3 regions of the Paenarthrobacter sp. NPDC091711 genome follow, and region 3 is predicted to be linked to each of the others. Evidence: riboswitches for the same ligand, from Rfam matches in the RefSeq annotation. Region 3 holds a riboswitch; each other region holds the start of a gene.
What was found. A riboswitch is a leader RNA that binds a small molecule or an ion and turns the genes downstream of it on or off. The one in region 3 is predicted to bind thiamine pyrophosphate.
Positions count from the first base shown of each region.

Region 1: another riboswitch for thiamine pyrophosphate. It lies ahead of ACIQH5_RS15490 (ECF transporter S component); the one in region 3 lies ahead of thiD (bifunctional hydroxymethylpyrimidine kinase/phosphomethylpyrimidine kinase).
Region 2: another riboswitch for thiamine pyrophosphate. It lies ahead of thiO (glycine oxidase ThiO); the one in region 3 lies ahead of thiD (bifunctional hydroxymethylpyrimidine kinase/phosphomethylpyrimidine kinase).

Region 1 covers NZ_JBIVTF010000010.1:89,238-98,826, reverse strand. The annotation lists gene ACIQH5_RS15510 (penicillin acylase family protein) at 1-847, shown strand, start outside; gene ACIQH5_RS15505 (GNAT family N-acetyltransferase) at 914-1,513, shown strand; gene ACIQH5_RS15500 (energy-coupling factor transporter transmembrane component T family protein) at 1,596-2,390, opposite strand; gene ACIQH5_RS15495 (ABC transporter ATP-binding protein) at 2,387-3,976, opposite strand; gene ACIQH5_RS15490 (ECF transporter S component) at 3,976-4,596, opposite strand; TPP riboswitch at 4,672-4,808, opposite strand; gene ACIQH5_RS15485 (NUDIX hydrolase) at 5,089-5,781, shown strand; gene ACIQH5_RS15480 (DUF4235 domain-containing protein) at 5,817-6,077, shown strand; gene mnhG (monovalent cation/H(+) antiporter subunit G) at 6,148-6,540, opposite strand; gene ACIQH5_RS15470 (monovalent cation/H+ antiporter complex subunit F) at 6,530-6,808, opposite strand; gene ACIQH5_RS15465 (Na+/H+ antiporter subunit E) at 6,805-7,371, opposite strand; gene ACIQH5_RS15460 (Na+/H+ antiporter subunit D) at 7,368-8,981, opposite strand; gene ACIQH5_RS15455 (Na(+)/H(+) antiporter subunit C) at 8,978-9,478, opposite strand; gene ACIQH5_RS15450 (Na+/H+ antiporter subunit A) at 9,475-9,589, opposite strand, start outside.
Region 2 covers NZ_JBIVTF010000004.1:24,845-34,433, reverse strand. The annotation lists gene moeB (molybdopterin-synthase adenylyltransferase MoeB) at 1-793, opposite strand, end outside; gene ACIQH5_RS08095 (TetR/AcrR family transcriptional regulator) at 800-1,534, shown strand; gene ACIQH5_RS08090 (DUF3107 domain-containing protein) at 1,585-1,809, shown strand; gene ACIQH5_RS08085 (hypothetical protein) at 1,848-2,150, shown strand; gene ACIQH5_RS08080 (4a-hydroxytetrahydrobiopterin dehydratase) at 2,223-2,558, opposite strand; gene ACIQH5_RS08075 (thiazole synthase) at 2,597-3,409, opposite strand; gene thiS (sulfur carrier protein ThiS) at 3,413-3,649, opposite strand; gene thiO (glycine oxidase ThiO) at 3,646-4,944, opposite strand; TPP riboswitch at 4,937-5,055, opposite strand; gene thiE (thiamine phosphate synthase) at 5,083-5,760, shown strand; gene ACIQH5_RS08055 (ferritin-like fold-containing protein) at 5,782-6,465, opposite strand; gene ACIQH5_RS08050 (TM2 domain-containing protein) at 6,624-7,571, shown strand; gene ACIQH5_RS08045 (RNB domain-containing ribonuclease) at 7,686-9,188, shown strand; gene ACIQH5_RS08040 (DEAD/DEAH box helicase) at 9,466-9,589, shown strand, end outside.
Region 3 covers NZ_JBIVTF010000001.1:59,819-69,407, reverse strand. The annotation lists gene proB (glutamate 5-kinase) at 1-1,041, opposite strand, end outside; gene obgE (GTPase ObgE) at 1,031-2,617, opposite strand; gene rpmA (50S ribosomal protein L27) at 2,772-3,035, opposite strand; gene rplU (50S ribosomal protein L21) at 3,098-3,406, opposite strand; gene thiD (bifunctional hydroxymethylpyrimidine kinase/phosphomethylpyrimidine kinase) at 3,806-5,341, opposite strand; TPP riboswitch at 5,332-5,430, opposite strand; gene ACIQH5_RS00330 (Rne/Rng family ribonuclease) at 5,614-8,778, opposite strand; gene ACIQH5_RS00325 (vitamin K epoxide reductase family protein) at 9,250-9,589, shown strand, end outside.

The DNA.
Region 1 (9,589 bases), on a different contig from region 3:
CCGCGATGCCGGCGGCGGTGATGCCGTGGCCATGGAGTTCGCGCCCGCACACCGTGCCCTGCGTATAAGGGAGCTCCTGGAGTCGACTCCGGCGCCGTTGTCCGCGGATGACCAGCAAGCCATCCACATGGACGCCTTGCTGGGTCCGTGGCCACTGTTCCGGTCATTGCTGTCCGGGCTGGCCGCCGAGGACCTGTCCGCGGAGGCCAAGGAACTGCGTTCGCTGTTGTTGACGTGGGATGGAGTGATGGATGCCGGTAGCCACCAGGCTGCGGTCTTCGCAGCATGGCGCGGTGCCATGGTCCAGCGCCTGGCCCGGCACCCTGCACTGGCTCCCCTGAATGAGCCCACCGGCTACTCGCCACTCTTCGGGCCGTGGCTGTCCGTGGCCTCCCGCATTGGTTTCGCCGTGGAGACCCTGCTGGTTCGTGGCAACGAACTTGGCATCAGTGTTGGAGTGGAAGCCGCCGCAGCGCTTGAAGACGTGGCCTTGGAGGAGGCCATGCTCAACGGCGCTGCCTGGGGTGACCGGCACAAGCTTCTGGCCGTTCATGTCCTCCCCGGACCGCTCGCCTCCTCCGCGCCCACTGCTGATCTCAGCGGAGACACCGGCTGTGTTCTGTGCACCGAGAGCCTGCCCGGCGTGGATGACCGAAGCTTCCGTGGACCCGTAGCCCGTTACGTCTGGGACCTGGCCGATCGGCGCAACAGCCGTTGGATAGTGCCATTCGGTTCTTCCGGCACACCGGGCCACCAGCACTTCGCCGATCAGCTCCCGCTCTGGACCGCAGGGCAACTCGCCCCCGTGGTCACTGACTGGCCTGAACTGACCAGGGATCACCGCTGACCCACCCCGTTTCCCAGCAAACCCGCATCAACTCCGCACCAGCCCGCATCAGCCCCGAAGGAAGCCATGACCACCACCACCCAGGACTTCTCCGTCCGCTCCACCGTCTACTCCGAAGACCTCGAAGGATGGGGCGCGCTGCGGCTTGTCCCGCTGGTTCCTGCCGAGGACATAGACCTCATCTTCGAATGGGTCACCCAGCCCCGTGCCAAGTTCTGGGGCATGACGGAGAACTCCCGGGAAGAAGTCTTGGAGATCTACGAGTTCCTTGACTCCTTGGAAACCCACCACACCTTCCTGGCCATCCTTGATGGCGAGCCACTGGCCCTCTTCCAGACTTACGAGCCGCTGCACGATCCCGTGGGCGAGGCCTACCCGGCCCGCGAGGCAGACATCGGCATGCACCTGCTTCTAGCCCCGGCCACCCGGCCCATTCCGCACTTCACGCCGAAGCTTGGCACGTCCCTGATCAAGTACATGTTCTCCCTGCCGGGCAAGGACCGGATTGTGGTGGAGCCGGACTCCCGCAACGCCAAGGCCCTCCGGCGCCTGGAAGCGACGTGTTTTGAGCTGGGTCCCATCATTCAGCTCGCTGAGAAGGAAGCCCAGTTGGGCTTCTTGACCCGCGCAGGGTTCGACGAAATCCAGGAGCAGCAGGCGCCATAACCACCTCTGAACAGCGAAGTGCCGCCGGCGCCCCCAACAGGCCGGCGGCACGCTTGGTGCCAGCTCACCAACGCCTACAGCGCTAGCGCCAGACGAAACTCCAGGTTCCGGTCCCTACGGCCGTCAGCACCGCACCGGCTGCGATGACCAGTCCGCCGAGGACCACCCACGCATCCAGCATCGAGTACTTGGATTCACGCGCCCACGTCCGTTGCCCGCCGCCGAAACCGCGTGCTTCCATGGTCACTGCCAGCCGGGAAGCCCTGCGGACGGCTTGGACCAACAGGCCAAAGCTCTGGCCGAGGGTTGCTTTCAGCCGTTGGAACGGGCTGCCTTGGGACCCCACGCCACGGGCCCGGCGGGCCATTCCGATTGTTTGCCATTCCTCAGCCATCAGCCCCACCAGCCGCATCGCCGCGAGGGAGCCCAGGACAAAGCGGTGCGGCAGCTTTGCCTTCTGCGCCAAGGCATCAGCCAAGTCGGTGGGATCGGTGCAGGTCATCAGAAGGATCGCCGGCAACGCAATCGCCAAGCCGCGCAGCATGAAACCCAGCCCCAGCTCCAGGGAACCTTCGCTGATGGACCAGAGTCCGACGTCGAGCAGTACAGCGCCGCTGTCCGCCGCCACAATTGCGGTGCTCCAGCCGCCGATCGCTGCCGCGATGATCAAGGGCCAGGCCCGCTGCCACAGAAGCCTGAGGGTGAGTCCGGCCAGCGGGAAGAGCGCCAGTTCCGCAAGGAGTGCCGTGGAGGCGGAGACCCAGTCGATGGACAAGGCCAGCACCAGGGAAATCAGGAAGACGGACGCGAACTTGGCCAAAGGGTTGGCTTTGGTCAGGAGGGCGTGGTTCCCGCGCAGGTTCAGGGCGTCCCTCATGCTGCACCCGCTTCCTGACGCGTGGCTTCACCCTGTTGGACCGGGCCGAGCCGCAATTCCGTTCCGCCGAGCACGGCACTGAATTCTTGGTCGTGGGTCACGGAGACCACCGCGGTTCCGGCGTCCAGCAGCTCGGAAAGGAACGACGCCAGTTCTGCCCAGGTGTTAGCGTCCTGACCGAACGTGGGCTCGTCCAGGACAAGCACTTTCGGATGGGCCGCGAGGACCGTGGCCACCGAGAGTCGCCTCTTCTCCCCGCCGGACAACGTGTACGGGTTGGCATCCACCAGGTGCGTCAACCGCAAGCGCTCCAGCAGTTCATCCACGCGGTCCTCGCCGTGGCCAAGATGCTTCGGACCAAACATGAGCTCATCCAGGACGTTGCCCGTAACGAACTGGTGTTCAGGTTCCTGAAAAACCGTCCCAATGCGGGAAATCAACTGCTCGGCTTTCCACTTGTACGGATCAATGCCGGCGCCCTCGGAAAGCTCGACGGCGGCACTGACCTTGCCGTCCACCGGCGCCAGAAGACCGGCCAACGTGAGCGCAAAAGTGGACTTGCCGGCACCATTCGGACCCGTGATGGTCAGTGCCTGGCCGGCCCTGACCTGTGCGCTGATGCCCATCTGAACCGGCACGGGCGGGATGGTCTTGAAGCCCTTGCGTCGTGGCTTTTCCCGGGAAACAGCGAGGTCCTGCGACGCGAGAAGTAGCTGTGCGGCGTGGGTCTCGTTGCTGCGCTCCCGGGTTGCCGGGACGTATCCAGGCACCCAGACGCCGGCTGACATGAGCATGCTGCGGGCTTCTGAAAGGACGTGATCCGGCGGGCCGTCCAGGAGGACTCCCCCTGTGGCCCCGGCTGCGCCAGCGGAGCCGTGAGCCGCGGTTGACCCCGGCTGCAGGACCACAATCCGGTCCACCAGGTCCTTCCACACGGATACGCGGTGTTCCACCACAACAAGGGTGGCGCCGGTCTTGTCCAGGCACCGCCCTACCGCATCACGGACCTCCAGAACGCCGGCCGGATCCAAGTTGGCCGTAGGTTCGTCCAACAGGATCAGGCCGGGTCGCATCGCCAAAATGCCTGCCAGCGCAAGGCGCTGCTTCTGGCCTCCGGAGAGTGCCGCCGTCGGGTGATCCAACGCCAAACCGCCGCCTGCCGCGGTACGCAAGCCGACGTCGTCGAGCGCTTCATGGACGCGCGCCCAGATCTCCTCCCGCGGGACGGCCAGGTTCTCCGCACCGAACGCGACGTCGTCCCCCACCCGGGAGAGGACCACCTGCGTTTCCGGGTCCTGCTGCATCAGCCCGGCGCGGCCACGCTGCTCACGGGGAGCAACGCCGTCGATCAGCAGTGAGCCGGTTTCATCCGAGTCGTCTTCCTCGTCACCCAGCACGCCCGCCAAGGCATGCAGTAGCGTGGACTTGCCGGCGCCGGAAGGACCCAGCAGCAGCACCCGCTCCCCCGGTTCAATCCGAAGGTCGAGGCCCTGAATGGCGGCTTGGGCCCGGCCGGAATGCCGCCACCCCCAGCCCTCGGCTGAGATGGCGGCAGGCCGCACCGCGCCGTTTTGCGTGGCGGACATCAGTTGAAAACTGGCTCCGAAGCGGCCTTGCGCGAGGCGAAGGAGCTCAGCACGCCGGTCTTCGCCAAGCCGCGCGTCGCAGCCCAGGAGAGTGCGCCCGCGATGATCGCCCCGGAAATGGTGGTGAAGGTGATGTACGCCAGCTTGTCCACCGCCTCGTAGGCGATGTTCCAGCCCCAGGGCAGGAAGGAGTCGTTCAAACCGCAGAAGAGGCCCGCGCCAGCGCCCGCGAGGAGGGCCGTGGGCAGGTTGAACTTCTTGTACCGGAACGCAGCGAAGATGAGCTCGGCGCCCAGTCCCTGCAGAATGCCGGAGATGAGCACAGTGGTGCCGTACTGCGAACCCATGATGAGCTCGCCCGTGGCGGCCACAGCTTCGCAGAACAGCGCTGCACCCGGCTTGCGGATAATGAGCATGCCCAGGACAGCGGGGATCATCCACCCACCGGCGATCAGACCGGTGAGCGGCGGATACGTCGCGTTCATGGGGATGGATACCAGTGCCGCGCCTTGGGACCATGCCCAGAAGATCACGCCGCCGGCAATAGCGATCAAAGCCGCCACAACAATGTCTACAACACGCCAGTTATAACTGGTCTTCTTCACGTTTACCGTGGTCATTTTCTGCCTCCTGAGGTTACAGGAGGGGAAAGTGCTCCCCGCAACCCGGTTGGCCTGCGCCCCCCGGATCCGGACACTCTGAGAAGCTCGACTCCCTTGCGCCGGTACTAACCGGATCAGGTTCGAGGGTCTGCGGCTGTCCGCACTCTCAGCGCCCTCGCGTCTCCTGCATCTCTGCAGGGTCCGACGGCGGCGCTCCCCTGTCGTTATCAAATCTGCCCTGATGGGCTGGTTCAGTTTACACCTGAGCCCGTGGCGGGTGTTGCTGTCCAGTCACAATCGCCTTCCGGGGGCTGCGGGGTGCGTTGCGAGGCCCGCTCTACGCCCTCCCCCCGCGTTTTGGCACGCACACCAGGCCCCACAACGAGTACGGGGTGCGTTGCGAGGCCCGCTCTGCGCCCTCCCCCCGCGTTTTGGCACGCACACCAGGCCCCACAGCCGGACCTGAGAGAATGAACCAGCAGACGTCACCGCGGCAAAGGGGCACATTTCATGACTGACCTTCCCAAGCAGGACCCACCCAGCACTGAGGGCACTGTGCCGCAACCACGTCTCGCCGCAAGCGTTATCTTGCTCCGCGACGCCCCGGACGGGCTCGAAGCGTTCGTCCAGCACAGGGTGGACACCATGGACTTCGCCGCTGGCATGGTGGTCTTCCCGGGAGGACGCGTGGACTCTGCGGACGGGTCCGGGTGGGACTACCCGGCGGAACTGCTCGAACGGCACTCGGCAGACTGGAACCAGAGCTCCATCGGGGCGGAGCCGGGCGAAGCAGCGAGGAATGCCGGGACAGTGCTGACAGCCGCAATCCGCGAAGTCCGTGAAGAAGCCGGACTGAACATCAACGCCGCTGATCTCCGTCCCTGGGCCAACTGGGTTACCCCGACGGACATGCCCAAGCGCTTCGACACCTACTTCTACGTCGCCAAGCCCGCCCCAGGGGCTGAGCCCCAGCACCAAACCACGGAGGCCTGGAAATCACTCTGGATGCCGGTGGCCGGAATTCTCGCCTCCGAGGCGGCGGGCACCCTGAAGCTGATGCCACCCACGTATTACCTGCTCAAGGAAATTTCCGGGTTCCTGACGGTGGACCACGTATGGTCGGCCGAACACACGGTTGTCCCGGTCCTGGCGCCGGTTGGCTCCATGGCCGCGTTCCTGAAGGAACGGGAAAACCGCCGCTGACAGTGTTCGCCCTGCGTTGCAGCTAGGCTGGGGACATGAATCTCTTCCTCAAGCTACTGGGTACCGGAGTGAGCCTCGGAGCGGGCTTCGTCGGAACCAAACTCGTCAACAAAGGGTGGGAAAAAGCCACCGGCAACAAGCCGCCCACAGGCAACGATGACGTGGAGACGAGCCTGCGCTCGGCCCTGACTTTTGCCTTGATTTCCGCGTTCGTGAGCACCCTCATCCAGGTCCTCGCCAACCGCGGAACGCAGCGTGCCATCGCCCGCTTCGCCAAGTCCCAGGACATCGTCTAGATATCAGCCAGAGAACAAACAAGCGCGGGTCCGCTGTAGTGGGCCCGCGCTTGTTTTTGTTTATCGCAGTTTAGTTGTCGCTCCCGGGTTCCTGGCCGGCAGCCGCCCTTTGGACCACGGCCTCCAGTTCATCCTTGGTGAGCTTTTCGCGGTGTCCATGCTTGGTGCGGTACGCGGAGCGGCCCACCATGTGCGCGGACACTGGCGCTGTGAGGAGCTGGAAAATCCATGCCACCAACAGAACCGGCCACACCCACCATGTGCGCATCTGGAGTCCGATCGCGGCCAACATGAGGAACAGCCCCAGGACCTGCGGTTTGGTGGCTGCGTGCATGCGGCTCATGAGGTCCGGGAATCTCAGCAGACCAATGGCTGCACCGAGGGACATGAGGGCTCCCACTACCAGGAACACAGCGGTGACAGCATCAATGACAACGTCAAGACCGGAGGCGTCAGGACTCATTGTTCTGTTCCCTCCGCTCGGCCACGAACCGGGCAACGGTCACCGAGCCAATGAACCCGATCACCGCCAGGGCTACCAGCAGCATCAGGTTGTTCAGGTGCTTGTTCAGCGCCATGTCGATCGCCAGGGCAGCACCGAGGATGGCCAGCAAAACATCTGATGCCAGGACCCTGTCCAAGAGGGAAGGCCCGACGGCGATGCGGACAATCGCACCCGCGGCAGCCAGGCTGAGGATCACGGCGGTTACCACCAGGACTACTTCCTTCACAGCGCTGCCCCTTCCAGCCCCGGACGCTGTTCGGCTCTGAGTGCCTCGACTTCTTCGCGCGTACCCATAATGCGGATCAGCCCTGCCTCAATGTCTTGGGTTTCCTGACGAATTTTGTCGATGTCCGCCTCTTCATAAATGTTGAGTGCGTGCAGGTACAACGTGGAAGTGGAACGGTCCACCTCCACCACCAGGGAGCCGGGGATCAGCGAGATGACGTGACCGGTGGCCGTCACCATGAGATCGGAATGGCTCCGCAACGGGACGGCGACGACGGCGCTGCGGACCCTGGGCCCTTTGGCTACAGCGAGGTACAGCACCAGGAAGCTCGCTGCCACCACTTTGGCGAGGAACATCAGGGCAAAAGGTATGGCGCGCAGGACGTTGAACCTGCCGCTGAGCTCCACCGGCGGTAGGTAGAAGAATTTGGCCACCAGCACGGCAATCAAGGCGCCGAACAGGAGGTTGCCCGGGCTGAAGTCCCGCCACAAGGCACCCCACACAATCACCAGCCAGATCAGGAGGGGCAGTTCAGTGCGGAACGAGATCGGTTTACGGCTCATTTGGCTTCCCCCGTCCGTGCATCATCCGCTGGGCTCTGGTCCTTCTGCGTTTCACCCTTCTGAGCCAACGGTGGCACCACAACGGAGTCCCCCAGAACCGAGTGGATATACGCCGAACGGTCCAACATGATCCCGGCGGACCCGTCAGCAACCCTGAACAACGGACCTGCAAAGACCGTCAGTGCAACACCGAACACCACCAGTCCAGCCGTGGATCCCACCATGGTCCGCGGAAGTACTCCCACGTTCCCCGGGGTTTTCAACACGGGGTCCGGGTACTCAGCGTCCTCCGGCTTGCGCCAGAACGCCCTGTTCCAGACGCGGGCGATCGCCAGCAGTGTCAGCAGGCTGGTGACCACGCCACCCACCACCAACGTGATCGCCAACGGCGTCCCCAGCTCCACACCTGCTTGCAGCAGCCCCAGCTTTCCAAGGAAACCTGAGAACGGCGGAATGCCTGCCAAGTTCATTGCGGGGATAAAGAACAGCAAGGCCAGCAGCGGAGAGAGCTTCGCCAAGCCACCCAAACGGTCAATGGAAGAACTTCCACCACGCCGCTCAATGAGTCCCGTGACCAGGAACAAACTGGTCTGGACGGTGATGTGGTGGGCTACGTAGAAGACCGCGGCGCCCAGCCCGGCCACGGAGCTCATGGCGAGGCCAAACACCATGTAACCAATATGGCTCACCAGGGTGAAGGACAGGAGACGTTTGATGTCGCTCTGGGCCAGGGCACCCAGAATTCCGACAATCATGGTCAATAACGCCACCACCATCAGCGGGACATTGAGCGTGTCCCCCGGGAACAGGAGAGTTTCCGTGCGGACCATTGCGTAGACGCCCACTTTGGTCAGCAAGCCCGCGAACACGGCGGTCACTGGAGCGGGGGCGGTGGGATAAGAGTCCGGAAGCCAGAAGGACAGGGGGAAGACGGCTGCCTTGATGCCGAACGCCACCAGCAGCATCACGTGCAGCAGGTTCTGGGTACCTTGATCCAACTCGGCCAGCTTGATGGCCAGGTCCGCCATGGTGATGGTTCCGGTGGCCCCGTAAATCATGGCGATGGCAATGAGGAACAGCACGGAGGACACCACGGAAACCACCACGTACGTGACGCCTGCACGGATGCGCGGACCCGTCCCACCCAGCGTCATCAAGACGTAGCTTGCTGTCAGCAGGATCTCGAAACCGACGTAAAGGTTGAAGAGGTCACCGGTCAGGAACGCGTTGGAAACGCCCGCCACCAGGATCAGGTAGGTGGGGTGGAAGATCGAGACCGGGGCTTCCTGGTCGCCGTCGGCCATACCCTGCCCCGTTGCGTAGATCAACACCGCCAGGCTCACCACGGTGGAGACCACCAGCATGAGCGAGGAGAACTGGTCCACCACCAGGACCACGCCCCACGGCGGCAACCATCCGCCCAAAGTGACCGAGGTGGTACCCCCGTCCCAGACAGAGATCAGGAGTAGGCATTCGAGCAGGAGGGTTGCACTGAGGATGCCAATACTCACCACCCGCTGGGCGCTGTGGTGGCGGATCAGCAGGAAGGCCAGAGCCGCACCCAGAATTGGCAGGAGGACAGCTAGCGGCGACAGGTTCGCGAGATTCACGCGCTGCCTCCTTCCTGGGTTGTTGCCGTATTGGGGGTCTCCGTGGCGTCCGGTTTTTCACGATCCGCCGGGCTTGCAGGAGTGACCGCGAATTCCGAGGTTTCCAGCGGAACAATGGCGTCGTCCTCGGCGTCGAAGCTCGGCGTCTTGGCCACGCGCACGTCTTCGAGGTCATCCTGGATCTCGTCCTGACGGGCCAGGACCCAGGTGCGGTAGATGATCCCCAGCATGAAGGCCGTCACCGCGAAGGAAATGACGATCGACGTCAGGATCAGCGCCTGGGGCAAGGGATCGTTGTAGGTCTCCGGGTTCGTTTCCTTACTGAACAGGGGTGCCAGGCCGGCATAACCTCCGGTGCTCAGGATGAGGATGTTGGTGGCGTTGGCCAACAGCATCAAACCCAACAGCACACGCGTCAGGCTGCGTTCCAGGATCAGGTAGATGCCGCAGGCGTACAGGACGCCCATGACGATCAAGAGGGTCAGGTTGATGCTCATGAGTTACCCTTCCCGAGCGCAGCGGACTCGGCGGCTTCGTGGGCAAGTTCCGGATGCTCGGCGGCATCTTCCTCCGCCAGCGGCGCGCCTTTACCTTCAAAATGCTCATCG
Region 2 (9,589 bases), on a different contig from region 3:
CCGGATCCTTGGAGACCTTGATCTCGCGCCAACTTCCGCCCAAAGCATCAAAGAGCGCCACCCGGCCCAGCAATGAACGTCCGACGCCGGTGATCAGCTTCACGGCCTCGGTGACCATGAGAGATCCCACCGCTGCGCAGAGCATGCCGAACACGCCGCCCTCGCCACAGGACGGCACAGAGCCGGCAGGAGGCGCTTCGGGGTACAGATCCCTGTAGGTTGGCCCGTGCTCGGCCCAGAAGACGCTCACTTGGCCGTCAAAGCGGAAGATGGATCCCCAGACGTAGGGCTTGCCGAGGATGGCAGCGGCGTCGTTCACCAGATAACGGGTGGCGAAGTTGTCAGCGCCGTCCAGGATGAGGTCGTACTGTTCAAACAACTCCAGCGCATTGGAGGAGTCGAGCCGGACGTCATGCAGGACAACATTGACCTGGGGGTTGAGTTCGGCGATGGCGTTACGCGCCGATTCGATCTTGGGCGTACCCACGTCCTTCACACCATGGATGACCTGGCGCTGCAGGTTGCTGAGGTCCACCTGGTCATCGTCCACGATGCCCAGCGTCCCCACTCCGGCGGCGGCCAGATACAGCAGTGCCGGGGACCCCAGGCCGCCGGCGCCTATGACGAGGACTTTGGCATTCTTAAGCCTGCGTTGGCCCAGGGCGCCGATTTCAGGAATGATGAGGTGCCGGGAATACCGTTCCACCTCGGTGGGCGTAAGTTCGGCTGCCGGTTCAACAAGGGGCGGCAGGACAGCGGGCGCAGCGGTGTGGGCAGCAACAATTGAGGCCATACCCCAATGTATGCCCGCAGATACCGCCGGGTCATATTACCCCCCGGTAGAGTAGTCATAACTGCAAAGGAAAGGCGGCAGACTGTGGCTGACGGCACACGGGCAAACGATGGGGCACCGGCCAAGCAGGAACGGGCAGGTACAACGCGTTCACCAAGGTTGCCGCGGGACGAGCGCCGCGCACAGTTGCTGAACGCGGCCTTGGAAGTATTCGTCTCCAACGGCTTCCACGGGGCGGCCATGGATGAAATCGCAGAAGCCGCTCATGTGAGCAAACCAGTGCTTTACCAGCACTTCCCGTCCAAGCGCGAGCTCTACATGGCGCTCCTGGACAGCCACTTGGCTACCCTGACGCAGCTGATGCTCGACGCCTTGAACTCCACCACGGACAACAAGGAACGCGTCAAGGCCGTTATGCGCGCCTATTACAGGTTCATTGCCGATGACGACCAAGCCCATCGCCTGGTGTTCGAGTCGGACCTGATCAACGATCCCGATGTCAGCTCGCGTTTGGAGACGTTCAACAAAACGTTCGCGGATGCCGTGGCCCACGTGATCGCCGAGGACACCAAGCTGCCCCCTCTTGAAGCGCAGCTTCTTGGGCGTGGCCTGGCTGGAATGGCGCAGGTCAGCGCCAGATATTGGCTTGAAACGGATGGAAACCTGGACCTCGATGTGGCCAGTGATCTGATCTATCGTTTAGCTTGGCGCGGAATCAGTCGATTCCCCAAAGAGTCCTAGGCTACAAATAGAGGACTGACTTACAACTTGATTGGCTTGGAGGCCTTGCTGTGGAAGTAAAGATCGGCATTCAGAACGTTGGCCGTGAGATCGTGCTCGAATCCTCCTTGGATGCCGACGCCGTCGCCAAGATTGTGGCCGAGGCTGTGACCAAAGGCTCCGAGCTTCGCCTCACTGATGAAAAGGGCCGCCAGATCATCGTTCCCGGCAACGTGCTGGGCTATGTGGAGATCGGCGCCGAGGAAACCCGGCGCGTAGGCTTCGGCGCCCTCTAGGGCTTTCCTACCTCTCGTCCGTCCGCTAAGGAGTTTTCATGCTTTCTCTCGTCGTGGTGGTTCTGGCCACCGTTGCCACCGGTTTCATTGTGTGGGCCAACGACAAGCGGCACGGCAAATACGGGATCGCGTTGCCGGCCGGTGTCTCAGCAGCTGTGGGCACCCTGAGCTGGATCGCGTTCATCAGTGCCGGTTTGGGTTACCAGCCTGGCGCGACGTGGATTCCATGGGTGTTGCCGATTGTCTTGGGAACCGCTGCTGCCGCGGGCGCAGTGGTCTTCCTGGGCAGGACGCGCACCAAGCACGATACTGCGGCCCTGACCAAGGCACTTCGCCTCTAGGGCCCAAAGCAGCAACAAGGCACAGCAGAGTGACTGTCACCAACCGGTGGCAGTCACTACTGTTTTAAAGCTTCACGACGCCGGATATCGCTCGGGTTGCGCGGCGGCACCTGTCTTCGCAGCTGCTTCGCTCACTGCAGTGGCAGCGGCGACGTCTCGTTGGGTTACCTGTCCGCCAGCATCATGGGAGACGTAGCGCAGGAAGACCCTGTTGTAGCGCCACTCCAGATCCGGATGGTGATTTTGTTCTTCGGCGATCTGTCCCACCGCGGCGATGAGCGCAAGCGCGTTCGCCGCCGTCGAGGTTTTATAGACAGTCACCAGGCCTTCCTGGTACTTCCAGTCCGGAAGGAGCCCGAGGGCAGCGTTGATGGCTTCCTCAGTCAATTGCTCGTCCTGACGTGCCATGACTGCTCCTCCTCTTCAGGACTGTTCCGAAGAGCCGATCAGAGGAACTCCGCCCGGCCTTCCATCGCAGAGGACGCCAGTGCATGCTCCCGTCGGGGAATCCGGCCAGCTTGTTTCGCCAGCCTACCGGCGATGACGGCGTGTTTGAAGGCTTCACCCATCTGGACCGGGTTCTGCGCCCGGGTCACAGCGGTTGCAAGCAGGACGGCGTCGCAGCCCAGCTCCATGGCAAGGGCGGCGTCGGACGCGGTCCCGATTCCGGCATCGAGCACCACAGGCACGGAAGCCCGGGACACGATCAGCTCAATGTTGTGCGGGTTCAGAATGCCAAGGCCGGTCCCGATGGGCGATCCCAGCGGCATGACGGCGGTGGCGCCCAGGTTCTCGAGCCTGAGCGCTAGAACGGGATCATCATTCGTGTAGGCGAACACCTTGAAGCCGCGGTTAACCAGTTGTTCCGTCGCATCCACCAATTCCACGGCGTCAGGAAGGAGCGTGTGTTCGTCGGCGATGACTTCCAGTTTCACCCAATCGGTCTCCAAGGCTTCCCGAGCGAGCTCAGCGGTCATCACGGCATCCTTGGCCGTAAAACAACCGGCGGTGTTGGGCAGGACGCGGATGTTGTGGTCAACCAGGAGCTGGAACAGCGATCCCGTTTCAGCCGGCGAATAGCGGCGCATCGCCACTGTAGTGAGCTCCGTCCCCGAACTCAGAAGCGCAGCCCCCAGGCCATCGAGGCTCGGCGCTCCGCCGGTACCCATGATGAGTCTGGAACCGAGTTCCACGCCATCGATCACCAGGGCGTCGGTGGGGGCGCCAGTGGTGCGAACGTCAACGTTTGATGTTGTCATGCTTCAGCCTCCCTGGACTGCTGTTACGAGTTCGAGTTCGTCTCCGTCGGCGAGCGCCGTCACGGCCCATTGGCTGCGCGGCACCACCTCGGAATTACGTGCGACGGCGACACCCAGCTTTCCGCCGTCGGCCGCCTGTCCGCGGCGGTCCAGGACCCGGCCGGTCATGGCAGTGACGAGGGTGCTGACGGATGCGTCGTCGGCCACTGCGTGATCGTTTCCGTTGAGTTTGATATTCATGCGGTTTCCTCGGTAAGGGTTTTAGCCGCTGGTGCGTGTACGGCAGGTGTGAGTACGGCTGATGAGAGTAAAGGGGAAACAGAGGCGTTGCCCCCGAATCGATCGGGCAGGAAGGGATTCCACCGGGGGTCCTTGGAGCCGTTGATGAGTTCTCCCACGATCTTGGCGGCCACGGGAGTCAGCAGGACTCCGTGGCGGAAGAAACCAGTGGCGATCACCAGGCCCTCAACGTCGCCGTTGGGACCGTTGACCCGTCCAAGCAAGGGTGCATTATCGGGAGTTCCAGGGCGGGGGCGGGCCGTTGCCTCCAGCAGTTCCAGCTCCGCGACTGCGGGCACCAGCACTTGGGCGTCCCGCAGCAACTGGTACACCCCGCCCGCGGAAACAGCGTTGGAAGCCGTTGACAATCCGTCTTCGCGTTGTGTCGCTCCAATGACCACGGTGCCATCATCCCGGGGCACGATATACACCGGCACGCCACGAACCATCCCGCGAACCGTGGACGAGACCAAGGGCCGCAGGTGTTCGGGAACGCGGAGCCGGAGGATGTCGCCGTACACCGGCCTCACTGGAAGGTTCAGGCCCTCAGGAAGCCCGCACAGGTGAGGAGCTCCCAGTCCGTTGGCCACCACCGTCTCCCGGGCGTGGACGAGGCCGCCGGATTCGAGCTGAACACCAGCGACCCGTCCGCCGTCCCACAGCAGGCCGCGGGCCGGCGAAGACACGGCGTATCCCTCATCTGCCCCATACACCCAGGATTGGTGGTCCGGCTCATGGGATGACAATCCTGCCACGAGGCATGCCGCCAGTTTCCTCGGATCCACCTGGTGGTCGGCAGGAATGTCGAAGGCGCAGGAAATCTGTGGGCTGAGAAGTGGCTCGCGTTGCCTTGCGTCCCGCAAGGCCAGCGGTTCAACACCTAAACCGGCGGCAAGCTGCACAGACCTCAAGTCTGCGAGCGCCCTGCGATCGGCGGCATCGGCGCCTACGGCGAGGGTCGGCGTCGTGCGGTATCCGCTGTCCCTTCCCCTTTGGTGAAGGGACTCCACAAAGGAGGGCCATTGTTGGGAAGACACGAGCATCAATTCCAGGAGGTCTTCCTCCTGGTAGTGCAGTTCGCTGACAGGTGCAAGCATTCCGGCTGCCGCGAACGTTGCGCCCGAGGCCGGGTGGGGATCGATCAGCACCACTGAACGGCCCAGTCGCCTGGCTTCGTGGGCGATGCCGAGACCTATGATGCCCGCGCCGATGACGGCCACATCTGCCTGGAGGTGGGTGTGGCGGGGATCTGCCATTCGTTTCCTTCCCTACGCCGGTACTAGCCGGATCAGGTCAAGCGGTCGGCTCTGAAGCCCTCTCAGCCGGACAGTCATATAACGACCCTCGCGGCTCCCGCAGTACGTGCCCAGTTTAGAGGAACTACTCTGGTTTCCATGACCCAGCCTGACACCCTCGCCTCCGCCCGTCTCTACCTGTGCACCGATGCCCGCAAACGGCAGGGCGATTTTGAAGACTTTGTGGACGCCGCTTTCGAGGGCGGCGTGGACATCATCCAACTCCGGGACAAGACCCTGGAGGCCGCGGAGGAACTTGAGATGTTGGCCGTGCTGCGGAGCGTTGCGCAACGGCACGGACGGCTTTGGGCCGTCAACGACCGGGCGGATGTTGCCAGTATTTCCGGGGCTCCCGTGTTCCACATCGGGCAAAAGGACCTGCCACTGACAGCTGCCCGAACCCTCTTGCCGAACGTCACCGGCATCGGCCTGTCCACCCACACACCGGAACAGATTGACGCAGCTGTGGCCACTTCCCAAGGCCCCTTGGGACTGGATTACTTCTGCGTGGGTCCGGTCTGGGCTACACCCACCAAACCCGGCCGTGCTGCTGTTGGTCTGGGCTTGGTCACATATGCCGCAGAAGCGGAGAAACGTGCAGGCGGCGGTGTGACTCTTCCGTGGTTCGCCATCGGCGGCATCGACCACAGCAACGTTGAACAGGTGGTAGCCGCGGGGGCCAGCCGCATCGTCGTCGTCCGTGCCATTACCGAGGCAACGGACCCGACGGCGGCGGCGAAGTCGCTGTTGCAGGCGTTGGACACCGTCCAGCGCTAGTGGGCCCTGAGGCGGTGGCGTCTACGCCGTCAGGCCCAGGCCTGTCATCCGGCGTGCGTGCTTTCCGGCGAGTTCGGTCGTCAAGGTTTTCACCGCGGCCCGCGCGTCCCCGCCACTTTTCAGCGCTGGGCCCAGCAGGGGGTGGTCCATGCCTACGCGCTGCGCCTGCGTCAGAGCCTCTCCCACCAAGCGGCGGCCCCATAGTGCAAGGCGCGAGGCCAGCCGCGGGTCATCGGCCAAGGCCCTCCTGAGCAGGACGCGAAGGACCTCAGTGGCTTGGTCCGGGGAAGCCACGCGCTCAACAAAATGTTGCGTTGTTGGGTCGAGGAACGTCGAGACAGCCTTGTAGAAGTCAGATGACACGGTGTCGATCACATAGGCCTTCATGAGCGATTCGAACCAGTCCCCCGGCTTGGTGCGCTCGTGGAAATGATCGAAGGAACGCTGGAACGGCAGCATCGCATCTTCGGGGTCGACGCCCATCTCCTTCAACCGGTCGCTGAGCAGTGCGAAATTGCCGTAGGCGCCCACCGCGATCTTCGCCAGCACCGCCCGGTCATGGAGTGTGGGTGCATAGCGTGAATCCAATGAGAGCCGCCCAAAAGCGGACAACTCCCCATACGCCATGGCGCCCAGCAACTCGCCGGAGAGTTGCCCGGTGGAGAGTTGCCCGGCAGAAGCTGCGGCGTCCGCGGAAATGCCCATGGACCCAGCCTATCCCTGGCTGGCCATCCGGTTCCCGGGGATTGCGTTCCTGCTTCCAGCTCCATTCCTACTAGGCTGACTCGAAGTGAGTTGACTGCCCTCTTGCCCTGCATAGCGCATGTCCTCCTCCTCGCACCCACTTCACTGAAGGATTTTCAATGAGTCACCCCAGTTACCCACCCGCGCCTCAAAACGACGCCGGGTCAGGAGTTCCGCAGGTCCCCGCCGCACCCTACGCCTACGGCGGCCAGTTCCAGGGTGGGGCACAGCCGGGCTACCAGCCCGGACCGGATTCGGGCCCCTACGGAACCCCGGTGGGAGCTCCGGCGAAGTCCTTCATGACCACATGGATCCTGGCCCTGCTCCTGGGTAGCTTCGGTGTGGACCGCTTCTATCTGGGCAAGATCGGTACCGGAATCGCGAAGCTGCTCACAGCCGGCGGCTTCGGTATCTGGTCCATCGTTGACCTCATCATCACGCTGACGGGAAACGCCCGGGACAAGCAGGGCCGTCCACTTGCGGGTTACCCGGAGAACAAGAAGAAGGCATGGATCATCACCATTGTCGTCTGGTTCGCGGGCCTGATTGTCGGAATCGTGTCCACGGTGTTGTCGTTGACCCTTGTTGCTGCTGCAGTCCAGGGTGCAGGCACCGCTGCCCCGGTCCTGCCGTCGGCCTCCCAGGAGGCACCGGCACCGTCGTCGGGCACTGCCTCTGATGACGGTTCCTTAACCGTCACCATGTCCGAGGGCAACACCGTGAAGGTCAGCCTCCTGAACTCTGGTTACACCACCGAAATTCCCGGGATGTCCTATATGAAACCGACCAAGGAAGGCTTCCTCCTCTTGGAGGTTTCCTGGGAGGCCACAGCTGGAAGCAGTTACGCCTCACCCTCGAACTTCGAGGCCTTCGACGCGGACGGCGCCAAGGGCGAGGAGATCTACGTCGAGGATGGTCTGGGAGGACTGCCTTCCGGGGATGTAGCCGCCGGAGAGATGCAGCGGGGAGTCATTGCCTTCGACATCAAGAACGGCCCCACCACAGTAGTCATCAGCGATGACTTCGGCGACAAGGCAGCTACTTTCACCCTGACACCGGCAAACTAAACAGCCGGCCCGGTCCATACCGCCGCACGGAAAGCCCGTTGCCCCCTTGGGGTAGCGGGCTTTTTGGGTGGGACATCCAAGACTATCCGCCGGTTTCGGGCTACCCTGATTTTCGTGTCACATCATCGGATAGCGCCCAACGTCGACGACTCCTCGGACCAGCTCGCCGCGGCTCTTGCCGCTCTTAGGGCAGAGCTGGAACTCCCTGGCGAATACCCGGCTGAAGCTGTGGAAGAAGCACGGCAAGCCGTCGCGGACCTTGAGTTGCCGGGTCAGGACCTGCGGCACGTACCATTCGTGACCATTGATCCGGCGACCTCCACGGACTTGGACCAGGCCCTGTTCATTGACCGTGCCGGCGACGGCTACAAGGTCCTCTACGCAATCGCCGATGTCCCCTCTTTCGTGGAACCGGGTGGGGCACTGGACCACGAAACCCGTCACCGCGGGCAGACCTTCTATGCTCCTGACGGGCGGATCCCGCTGCATCCGGAGGTCATCAGCGAGAACGCCGGCAGCCTCTTGGCCGATCAGGACTGCAGTGCGTTCGTGTGGGACTTCGATTTGGACGCGGAAGCTGAAGTGTTGGCTGTCACCGTTGCCCGCGCCGCCGTTCGCAGCAGGGCCAAACTCAGCTACAAGGGCGCTCAGCAGCAGATCGACGACGGTTCGGCCCCGCCCGTACTTCAGCTCCTCAAAGAAGTGGGAATCAAGCGTGTTGAACTGGAACGGCGGCGCGGCGGCGCAAGCCTCAACATGCCGGAACAGGAAATCGTCCAAGCAACCGACGGCGGCGGATACAGGATCGCTGCTGCCCCCTCCCTCCCGGTTGAGGACTGGAACGCGCAGATCTCACTCATGACCGGCATGGCAGCCGCGCAGATGATGCTCGACGGAAAAGTGGGCATCCTGCGCACCATGCCCGCTCCTGATGACCGGTCACTGCTACATTTCAAGCGCCAGACCTCCGCTCTGGGCAAGCCCTGGGACGGCCACGTCACCTACGGCGAGTACCTGAGGACCTTGGACGCATCCGATCCCCAACAGCTGGCCATCCTTCACTCAGCCGGTATGTTGTTCCGGGGCGCCGGTTACACCCCCTTTGACGGGGAGCTGCCGGCAATCGTGACCCAAGCAGCCATCGGGGCTCCGTATGCACACGCCACGGCACCCCTGCGCCGGCTCATCGATCGCTTTGTCCTGGTGATCTGCGAGGCGCTCAGCAACAACCACGACATCCCGAAGTGGGCTCGGGAGGCACTCCCTTCATTGCCGGAGATCATGGCGGCCTCCGACCAGTTGGCCGGACGCCTCGAACGTGCGGCGCTGGACACTGTGGAAGCAGCCCTCGTAGCCAACCACGTGGGCCAGGAATTCGACGCTGTAGTCATTTCGGGGTCCAAACCCTCCAATGGGGCCGGCTCCAAAGCTGCCAACGGCAACGGCGGTAACAATGGCGGCAGCAACGGCAACGGGCCCTTTGGCGTCATACAAATATCAGACCCGGCTGTAACAGCCCGGTGCGACGGAGAAATGGAGTCCGGAACCAAAGTCCGGGTACGGCTGCTGAAGGCCGATATCGCCAGCCGGGAGATCCGGTTCGAGCTGCTGCCCTGACGCCGTTCATGCGGCGATCCGGGCTTTCCGGCCCCCAGAGGATAGACTGAGCTTGTAGTAATGGATGCCCGGTCGTTGATTCAGTTAATTTTTGAACTCAACAAGCCCGCCCCTACGCGATCTTGAGATGTACCAACTGGTCACCAGTGCCAGTACTTAGATAGCCCGCGATCGGCTTCCACTGGACTTGCTTGCGCGCCCGTTCGTGCTCCGGTACGGCTCCGCCGCCGCCGTTGAGCATGCAGCGCCAATGCCCAAATGAATAAGGAAACTCCCTGTGAGTGAATTGCATACCCACGAAGTCCTGACGGACTCCACCGGAACAGAATCCATCGAACCCGAGGAAACGATCATCTCGGATGAGACGCCCCACGAGATCGAAGAGAAGTCGTTCGCTGACT
Region 3 (9,589 bases):
AGAGTAGTTCACCAGGCCGCGTGCCAACACCGTCCCGTCGTGGGCAACCATCTCGACAGGATCCCCGGCTTCAAAGTCACCACTAATATCCGAAATGCCTGCGGGAAGGAGTGACCGGTGCCTGTCCCGCACGGCTTTCACTGCGCCGTCGTCGAGCATCAGCCGGCCGTGAACGGTCGCCAGGTGCGCCAGCCACAGGAGGCGGACGGGTTTGCGGTTTCCGTTCACGGCGAACCAGGTTCCCACATCCTCTCCCGCCAAGGCTGCTGCGGCGTTGGCCGTGGACGTGACAAGTGCATGGATGCCCGAGCCGGCAGCAATGGACGCGGCTTCCACTTTGGTCATCATGCCGCCGGTTCCTACACCGGCCTTGCCGGCCTTGCCAATGGTCACGTCCTCGAGGTCCTGCGGACCCCGGACCAGCGGAATCCGTTGGGCGCCCTGGGCCGGAGGTCCGTCGTACAGGGCGTCGACGTCGGAGAGAAGCACCAGCGCATCAGCGCGAACCAAGTGCGCCACCAAAGCTGCGAGCCGATCGTTGTCTCCGAAACGGATTTCATGCGTGGCTACGGTGTCGTTCTCATTGACTACAGGCACCACGCCGAGGTTCAACAACCTGTCCAGGGCCCGGAAAGCATTGGTGTGTTGCGTTCGGCGCATGAGGTCATCGGCGGTTAGCAGAACCTGGCTCACTGTTACACCGTGGGCGTTGAAGGCCTGCGTGTACCGTGCCATCAGCAGTCCTTGCCCAACACTCGCTGCAGCCTGCTGCGTGGCCAGGTCCTTGGGCCGCTTGGCCAGGCCCAAGGGCGCAAGGCCGGCGGCGATGGCACCCGAGGAAACCAGGATGATCTCAGTACCTGCGTTGCGCTTTTCGGCGAGGGCATTGACCAGTCCGGTAAGGGACTTTTCGGAGATGCCTCCCTTGATGCTGGTCAGTGAGGAAGACCCCACTTTGACAACAATCCGCTTGGCGGTGGCAAGGGCCTGGCGTTCCAGGCCGTCAGCAGTGTCCGGAGCGTCGACGGTCCTAGTCGTCATCACCGGAATCCAGGTGGCTTTCCTTCACTGCCTGGGCGCGGCGGCCACTGACAGACTCAGTCCAAATACCTGCCTTGCGCTCAGCTTCAAGCTCGGCCCTCGCAGCAGCCTTGGCTTCGCGGCGCTCGATCTGCTCATCGCGCTTCTGTGAACGTGTGGGGCGGTCGCCGATGTCCGCAACGCGAATGTCGGTACCGCGGGGCGTTGCCAGCAGTTCTGCCCCGGCCATCATGGTGGGCTCCCAATCGAACACCACGCCATCGTCTTCACCGATGACTACGGTGTCGCCGGGCTTGGCGCCAACCTTGAAGAGCTCAGTTTCCACACCAAGCTTGGCAAGGCGGTCGGCAAGATAGCCGATGGCTTCCTCGTTGGTGAAGTCGGTCTGCTTGACCCAGCGCACAGGCTTCTCGCCGAGGACGCGGAACAGCGGCTCGAGGTTCTTCTCTTCGCGGCGGATCTTGAAGCCGGACTCGTTGACAGCGCGCGGACGCAGGACCGGAGGAGCCACCTTGGGCGGGGCTGTCTGCACGGCATCACGTGCGGCCTTGACGATTTCAGCCATGGCAAAGCCGAGCTGGCGCAAACCTTCGTGGCTTGTTGCCGATACTTCAAAAACCCGGTATCCGCGGGCTTCGAGGTCCGGGCGGACAAACTCGGCCATGTCCTTGCCGTCGGGAAGGTCCACTTTATTGAGAACCACAAGCTTGGGACGCTCGTTAAGGGGCACCACTTCACCGTCAACGCCGGCGTAGCTCATGTCCACTGCGTACTTCTCAAGTTCGGCCTCAATGATGGCGAGGTCTGAGAGAGGATCGCGGTCCGATTCAAGGGTTCCGCAATCGAGGACGTGCACCAGTGCGGCACAACGCTCCACGTGGCGCAAGAAGTTATGGCCCAGGCCTTTACCTTCACTGGCACCTTCAATCAGGCCGGGAACATCCGCAATAGTGAAACGGACCTCGCCTGCCTGCACCACGCCAAGGTTGGGAATGAGCGTGGTGAAGGGGTAGTCGGCAATCTTTGGCCGGGCAGCAGACATGGCTGCAATCAGGCTCGACTTACCGGCTGAGGGGAAACCAACCAAAGCGATATCTGCGATGGACTTCAGTTCCAGGACGACGTCACTGGATTCACCTTCGATGCCCAGCAGCGCAAATCCCGGTGCCCGGCGCTTTTGCGATGACAGGGAGGCGTTGCCGAGGCCGCCCTGGCCTCCGGCGGCTGCAATGTACTCAGTGCCCTCGCCAACGAGGTCAGCCAGGACTTCGCCGTCCTTGGTCTTGACCACGGTGCCATCAGGCACAGGAAGAATCAGGGTTTCACCGTTTTTGCCGCCGCGCCAGTCACCCATGCCGGGGCCGCCGTTGGTGGCGTGGCGGTGGGGAGCGTGGTGGTAATCGAGCAAAGTTGTGGTCTGGGCAGACACGCGAAGAATGACATCGCCGCCATTGCCACCGTTGCCGCCGTCAGGGCCGCCGAGCGGCTTGAACTTTTCCCGCTTGACAGAGACACAGCCGTGGCCGCCGGTTCCGCCGGATACGTGCAGGACTACCCGGTCTACAAAGCTCGCCACGTGGATCTCCTCAGTTGCTGTCTTACAGCGTTTGTTGCTGTTGCCAGCGCTGTTGCAAAAACCAGTGCGCTACAGCGCCCTAGTCGATTGTAATGCGGTTAAAAGAACGGTGGAGCGGGCCGTTTGGCCCGCTCCACCGGTTCAGAACTTGTTGTTACTCTGCAGCTGCAGCAGCAACAATGTTCACTACGCGACGGCCGCGGCGAGTACCAAACTCAACCGCACCGGCCTGCAGTGCGAACAGGGTGTCGTCGCCACCGCGACCGACGCCTGCGCCGGGGTGGAAATGGGTTCCACGCTGGCGAACGATGATCTCGCCAGCGGAAACTACCTGACCACCGAAACGCTTGACGCCCAGGTACTGAGCGTTGGAGTCACGACCGTTGCGAGTGGAACTCGCGCCTTTTTTGTGTGCCATGTGAAATGCCTGCCTCTAAATTTCTGGGGAAACTGAAAAACCTGAACAGCGGGTAACGAAAGTTACGCGATGCTGGTGATCTTGATCTTGGTCAGTTCCTGACGGTGACCCTGACGCTTCCGGTAGCCGGTCTTGTTCTTGAACTTCTGGATGACGATCTTCGGACCACGGAGGTCCTCGAGGATCTCAGCCGTGACCTTGACGTTGGCCAGTTCCGCAGCTGCGGAGGTGACCTTCTCGCCATCAACCAGGAGCAATGCGGGCAGCTCAAGCGTGCTACCGGCTCCACCGGGGACGCGGTTCAGCGTTACGTAGTCTCCAACGGAAACTTTTTCTTGGCGGCCGCCTGCGCGGACAATCGCGTACACCACTTGGGTACTCACTTCTCTCGACGTTTATTACAAAATTTGCGTGCGGAACCTTGGACCGGAATCAGGCCTGGTTCGCGCTGTGCCTCAACGCCGTGGACTTCTGATCGAAGTCCGCGAGTCATCCCATGAACAATTCCAAGGGGCATAACCCAAGTGTTGGCGTAAGCACCGAAGATCAAGATTACGCTAGTTTGACCTTCAGCTGCAAATGAGGCCGGGTCCGGAGGCTACCTCGTGACTTGCGTCACTATTTGTAACGGACTCTCCCGGCACCGTGCCCATACAGCTTACAGGGTTTAGGCGAGATTAACGCGATTCGGCCACCGACGCGCGGACGTCTCCATGCAATTAACCTCTATAGGCCCTGGGAGACCTGCTGACACAGGGCCTTGGGAAAGCTCAAGCAAACAGCCTGGGCGCATCGAAGAACGCGGTCTCGTAGCGGCAAGACTGGGTGAAGGCCTCCATCATGGCGGCCCTCTCCGTGCCGGAAGCCGCGATCGCCGCAGCATCAGTGAGATTGATCGCTTTCCGCGTTGCCGCAGCGAAGTCCTCGTCGGCATAGGTCTTCAGCCAGTCCGCGTAAGAATGATCTGTGGGGGCTCCGGCATCCACATAGGCAGCATGGAGCTGCTGACCCACCTCCGCGTACAACCAGTAACAAGGCAGGATCGCGGCGAGGACCACGGCGTAACTGCCGGAAGCGGACGTTGCCAGCAAATGATCCACGTAGGACTTGGTGACAGGCCCGGTTCCCGCGGGCGCCTCGCGGGTGCTGAGCCAGTTCCTGTGTAACTCCGATTCAACCTCCAGGCACTGCTGTGATGCCTTGGCCCAGAACAGCTGTTCTTCTTCCGTGGGGGCAAGGGCGCCAGCACGTGCCAGGACCCTGGAGTAGCCGTTGAGGTAGATCGCATCCTGGGCGAGGTAGTAATTGAAATCACGTTCAGGAAGGTCGCCGGATTGGAGCTGTTGAATGAAAGCAAGCCCGTAGATGGATTCGAGTTCCGGAACGGCAGCCTTCCACATCGTCGCCGCAAAGGCGCCCGGCGCTGATACCTGCTGGAGGCCATGGAAGTGATTCACCGGCCCGTTCCCCTGCCCGACCTGAAGGTCCTCTGAGGTTGTCAACGCCCCCAGCAGCCATGGTTTTACCTCCCGCAGTGAAGCCTCCCAGTTACCCGTGCGGGCTTGGACCGTGGCCAAGGCGGAAGATAAGGAGCAACCGGTTCCGTGGCTGTTGAGCGTCGCGACGCGGGGACCCACCACCTCGACCACGTCGCGCGACAGCAGGCCGGTGGTGTTCACCAAGGCATCCGGGCATTCCGGGCCCGGCAAATGGCCGCCTTTGACCAGCACAGTGTTTCCGTACTCCGCAGCGAGCCGCTTTCCCTGCTCCAGCGCCGAAGCCCAGTCAGCGGCCTCCGGCTCCCCCAGCAACATGGCGAGCTCCGGAATGTTGGGGGTAATGAGGTCAGCCAGTGGAAGCAACGAACGCAGGGCATTCTCTGCAGACTCCCGGAGCAGCCGGTCACCACTCGTGGCCACCATCACCGGATCAAGGACCACGACGGCGGGGCGCACCTCTTCGAGCCAAGCCCGGACCTGCTCAATGACTGCAGCATCGCCAAGCATTCCGATCTTGACGGCATCGATGGTGATGTCGCCGCTGATGGCCTCCAGTTGCTGACGCAGGAAGTGCGCTGGAGGGACGTGGACGGCACTGACTCCCACAGTGTTTTGCGCGGTGAGAGCAGTTATGGCAGCCATGCCGTACCCGCCCAGCGCTGCAATGCTCTTGAGGTCCGCCTGAATTCCGGCACCGCCTGACGGATCTGAGCCGGCAATGCTCAGAACCCGTGGGATGGGCCGTGCTGTGGACTGATCGTCGGAGGCGTCCAGGGGGTACACAGATGAGTATGTTGATGCAGTCATGAGGACATCCCTTCGCCGGTGCTAACCGGACAGGTTCAACGGGTCTGGATCTCAGCCTGGCCCAACGCCCGGCACCCCGTGTCAGTCCCCAAGCCTAACCGGGAAGCAAGGAGCGCGGGAACCGGACCACGTCAGAGCCCGGATATGACCCTGGACGGGCCCGTGCCGTGAAGTGAAGGGACGCAAAAGGGCCCTGTACTCATCCGCCAAAGGCAGTTAGTACAGGGCCCTCTCAACCGCTGTTTACTGGGATTAGAGCGGCTTGTCCTTTGTTAGAGCTCCGACGCCGGGACTCCGACGCCAAGGATGATGGGCTCGTCCGCCGAAACCTTCTTGACTGGCTCAACGAGCGCCTTGGCCTCATGGGCCGTGCCTCGCGTGGCCGACGCCGTCACCTCATGGTGTTCGACGCTGGTTTCGTTGGCCGCACCCTGGGCCCTGCTGGCACTCCGGTTCCGACGGCCACGACGACCCCGCGGAGCTGAAGCAGACTCGGGGTCCTCCTCTGCAGGCCGTGCCGGAGCACTGGTCTGCGAAGACACCACGGCTTCTTCCTCAGGAGCCGGAGCAGCGCCAAGGTGGGAGAACGCTTCTGCCAAGAGATCAAGACTCATGGCCGGCTTGGCAGCCTGCGGTTCCTCGTGGTGCTCCACGAAGGGCAAGGCAACTTCTTCCCCGCCGAAGCGCAGGACTGGAGTGGACCGTGCCTCTTGGACAGCGGCTTCACGGGCAGTCGCTGCCGCTTCGTCGGTGACTGCGGTTCCGGATACGGGACTGTCCGTCTGGTGCTGGCCGGCAACTCGTGCCTGCTCTTCCGCGCGGTGAACTTCGTCGTCGTGCAGGTGTGCGGCGTGTGCTGCGGCTGCGATGGTGGCCAAGGCAGCCCTGGTGGCCTCGGCCTTGGCTTGACGGGCAGGATCCTGAGGTTCAGCCGGGGTTGCAGGGGCAACCGGGGCGGACGTCGTCGGATGGACCTGCGCAGGGGTCTCGGCAATGGCCTGTCCCCCGCCCTTACCGCGGCGGCGCTTCCGTTCGGTCCGTGCAGCGGGCTGCTGCACCTCGGTGTGCGGGCGGTGATGCTCTGCAGCTACCGCATTGGCGCGGCGGTGCTCAACGGGTTCGTCGTGCGTGACGACGCCTCGTCCGGCACAGTGCTCGCACTGCTCTCCGAAGACCTCAAGAAGGCCGGTGCCCATGCGCTTGCGTGTCATCTGGACCAAGCCCAGGGACGTCACTTCGGCCACCTGGTGCTTGGTGCGGTCGCGGCCAAGGCATTCAACCATGCGTCGCAGGACGAGGTCACGGTTGGATTCCAAGACCATGTCAATGAAGTCGATGACGATGATGCCGCCGATGTCGCGCAGGCGGAGCTGGCGAACCACTTCTTCGGCCGCTTCGAGGTTGTTTTTGGTGACCGTTTCTTCAAGGTTTCCGCCACTGCCGGTGAACTTGCCGGTGTTGACGTCCACCACGGTCATGGCCTCGGTGCGGTCAATGACCAACGAACCACCGGACGGCAGGAAGACCTTCCGTTCCAGGGCCTTATGGATCTGCTCGTCGATGCGCCATGCAGCAAAGATGTCCTGGTCCTTGGTCCACTTTTCAAGGCGTCCCACGAGGTCCGGTGCAACGTAGGTGACATAAGCCTCGATGGTGTCCCAGGCGTCGTCACCGGAGACGATCAGCTTGGAGAAGTCCTCGTTGAAGACATCGCGAACCACCTTGATGGTGAGATCGGGCTCTCCGTACAGGAGTTCAGGAGCCAGGACCTTGGTGGACGAGGCTTGCCCTTCGATGCCTTCCCATTGTGCGCGCAGACGGTTGATGTCGTGCGTCAGTTCTTCCTCCGACGCACCTTCAGCAGCTGTGCGGACAATGACACCGGCGTTTTCCGGCAAGCGGTCCTTCAGGATGCGCTTGAGGCGGTTGCGTTCGACGTCGGGCAGCTTGCGGGAGATTCCGGTCATCGAACCACCGGGAACGTAGACCAAGTAGCGGCCCGGCAGGGAGATCTGGCTGGTGAGGCGGGCACCCTTGTGACCCACGGGGTCTTTGGTGACCTGAACAAGGACGGAGTCTCCGGACTTCAGGGCGTTCTCGATCCGGCGCGGCTGGCCTTCAAGGTTGACCGCGTCCCAGTTGACTTCACCTGCGTACAGGACGGCGTTGCGGCCACGTCCGATGTCCACGAAAGCAGCTTCCATGGACGGCAGCACGTTCTGGACCTTACCCAAGTACACATTGCCGATCAGGGAGTCCTGCTGGGTCTTGGACACGAAGTGCTCAGCGAGCACACCGTCTTCCAAAACACCGATCTGGATTCTATCGTCACGCTGGCGGACGATCATTTGGCGGTCCACCGACTCGCGGCGGGCAAGGAACTCGGCCTCGGTAATGACCTGGCGGCGGCGTCCGGTTTCCCGGGACTCGCGGCGCCGCTGCTTCTTGGCCTCCAACCTGGTGGAGCCCTTGACGCCCGTCACGCGGTTGGACGGAGCCGCCTCGGTGATGGGGCGGGGTGCGCGAACGCGCGTGACCGTGTTGGGGGGATCGTCATCCGAGCCTCCGGTCAGTTCAAGATCCTGATCTCCACGACGACGGCGACGACGACGACGCGACGTCACGCCTTCTTCAAGAGCCTCAGCTGCCGGCGCTTCCTCGTCCTCCGACTCGGCGCCGTCTTCAGTCTCATTCTCGTCGCGTTCGGTTCCGCGGCGACCTCGGCGGCCACGGCTCCTGCGGCGACGACGACTACCCGCGTCTTCGAGCTCGCCCTCAGCACTGGCCTCGGCTTCTTCTTCGGGCTCTTCGGCTTTCTCTTCCACCGCGGCCACGCGGGGAACCGTGGTGAGGTCAGGTGCCTGGAAAATCATGGAGGTGATGGACACAGGCTCCATGAACAGGGAAGTGGATGCTGCGGGGGCGGCGTTTTCGGCAGGCGCCTCTTCGGACGCGGGTTCCTCGGACGCGGGCTCTTCGGCAGCTACCTCAGCGCCAGCTACCTCAACGGCAGGGGCCTCCGGCTGGGCGGCCTGTTCCGGCGTCGTGCTTTCCTCGATTGCCGCAGCTGCGGGCGCTTCGGCTGCGTCAGCTTTGGGCTTGGTAGTACGACGACGGCGGACCGGCTTTTCGAGGGCAGGCTCAGCAGCCGCTTCGGGCGCCTCTGCGGCGGCCTCGGGCTCGGCAGTGGCGTCGTCCCCCAAACCGGGCAAAGGCTCGGCAGGCTCTGCCTTCTTGCGGGAGCGGGTGCGGCGCACCGGCGCCTTGGTGGCCTCGGCGGCGACATCCGGGGTGGACGCCTCGGCAGCTGGCGCCTCAACGTCAGCAACTACCTTGGGCGCAGCCTTGCGCCGGGTCCTGGTGGTTTTCTTGGGCGCTTCCGCAGTTTCCGCGGGAGCTGCCTCGTCATTAACGGCTACAACCTGGTCATTATCCATATGTGGCAACACTCCTGCCCCAGCGACACCGCCACATCCGGCGCCCAGTGGAGCAAATATTGTCAAAACCCGCAGGCGTTGACAGAAGTCGGCAGTATTCCTTCCGGTTCGCACCAGCATTGGGGTGCGGCAGCCCTGGAAGGCCGATGGCTTTATTCTGAAACCCGTTGTTCTGCTGCCACAACCAGGTGCCGTCCATTGACATGGCGGGCCTACCGAGGATCAAACGATCCGGGCATGCCCAGCTCATACTGGCGGTCTTGGGAACAAAGTCACCGGACCGGATGTCGAATGTGGATCGACTTCCGGCCATTTTCATTCTCTCACACCCCCGCACATTCCCGGCGAAGGCCGCTGTGTCGTGGAGCTCCGCCCTCAAGCTGGGGCCGACGCCCAGTCTTCGGAGTTAGAATCCTCCCAAGAGCCCTTCCCGGCTTGCCGGGATATTCGTCGAAAAGGATCACATCCGCGATGCCAAGCACCGCCAGGGAAAACCTGGCCAATCAAGCCACACGCCAGGTGGAGGACTTGTCCGTCCATCAGGATTCCCTCCCCGCGACGGTCCGTGACAAGCCTTTTGCCATACTGCTGCTGATCACCGGAGTCATCGGCTGGTTGGCCTCCGGTGCCCTGGTACTGGAAAAACTTGAGGTCCTCAAGGACCCCAACCATGTGACCGTGTGCGATGTGAATCCCTTTGTCTCCTGCGGTGCCGTGATGCAGACGCCGCAAAGCTCGGTGTTCGGGTTCCCCAACATGTTTATTGGCATCGTTGCCTTCGCTGTGATCATCACTACGGCCATGGGCATCC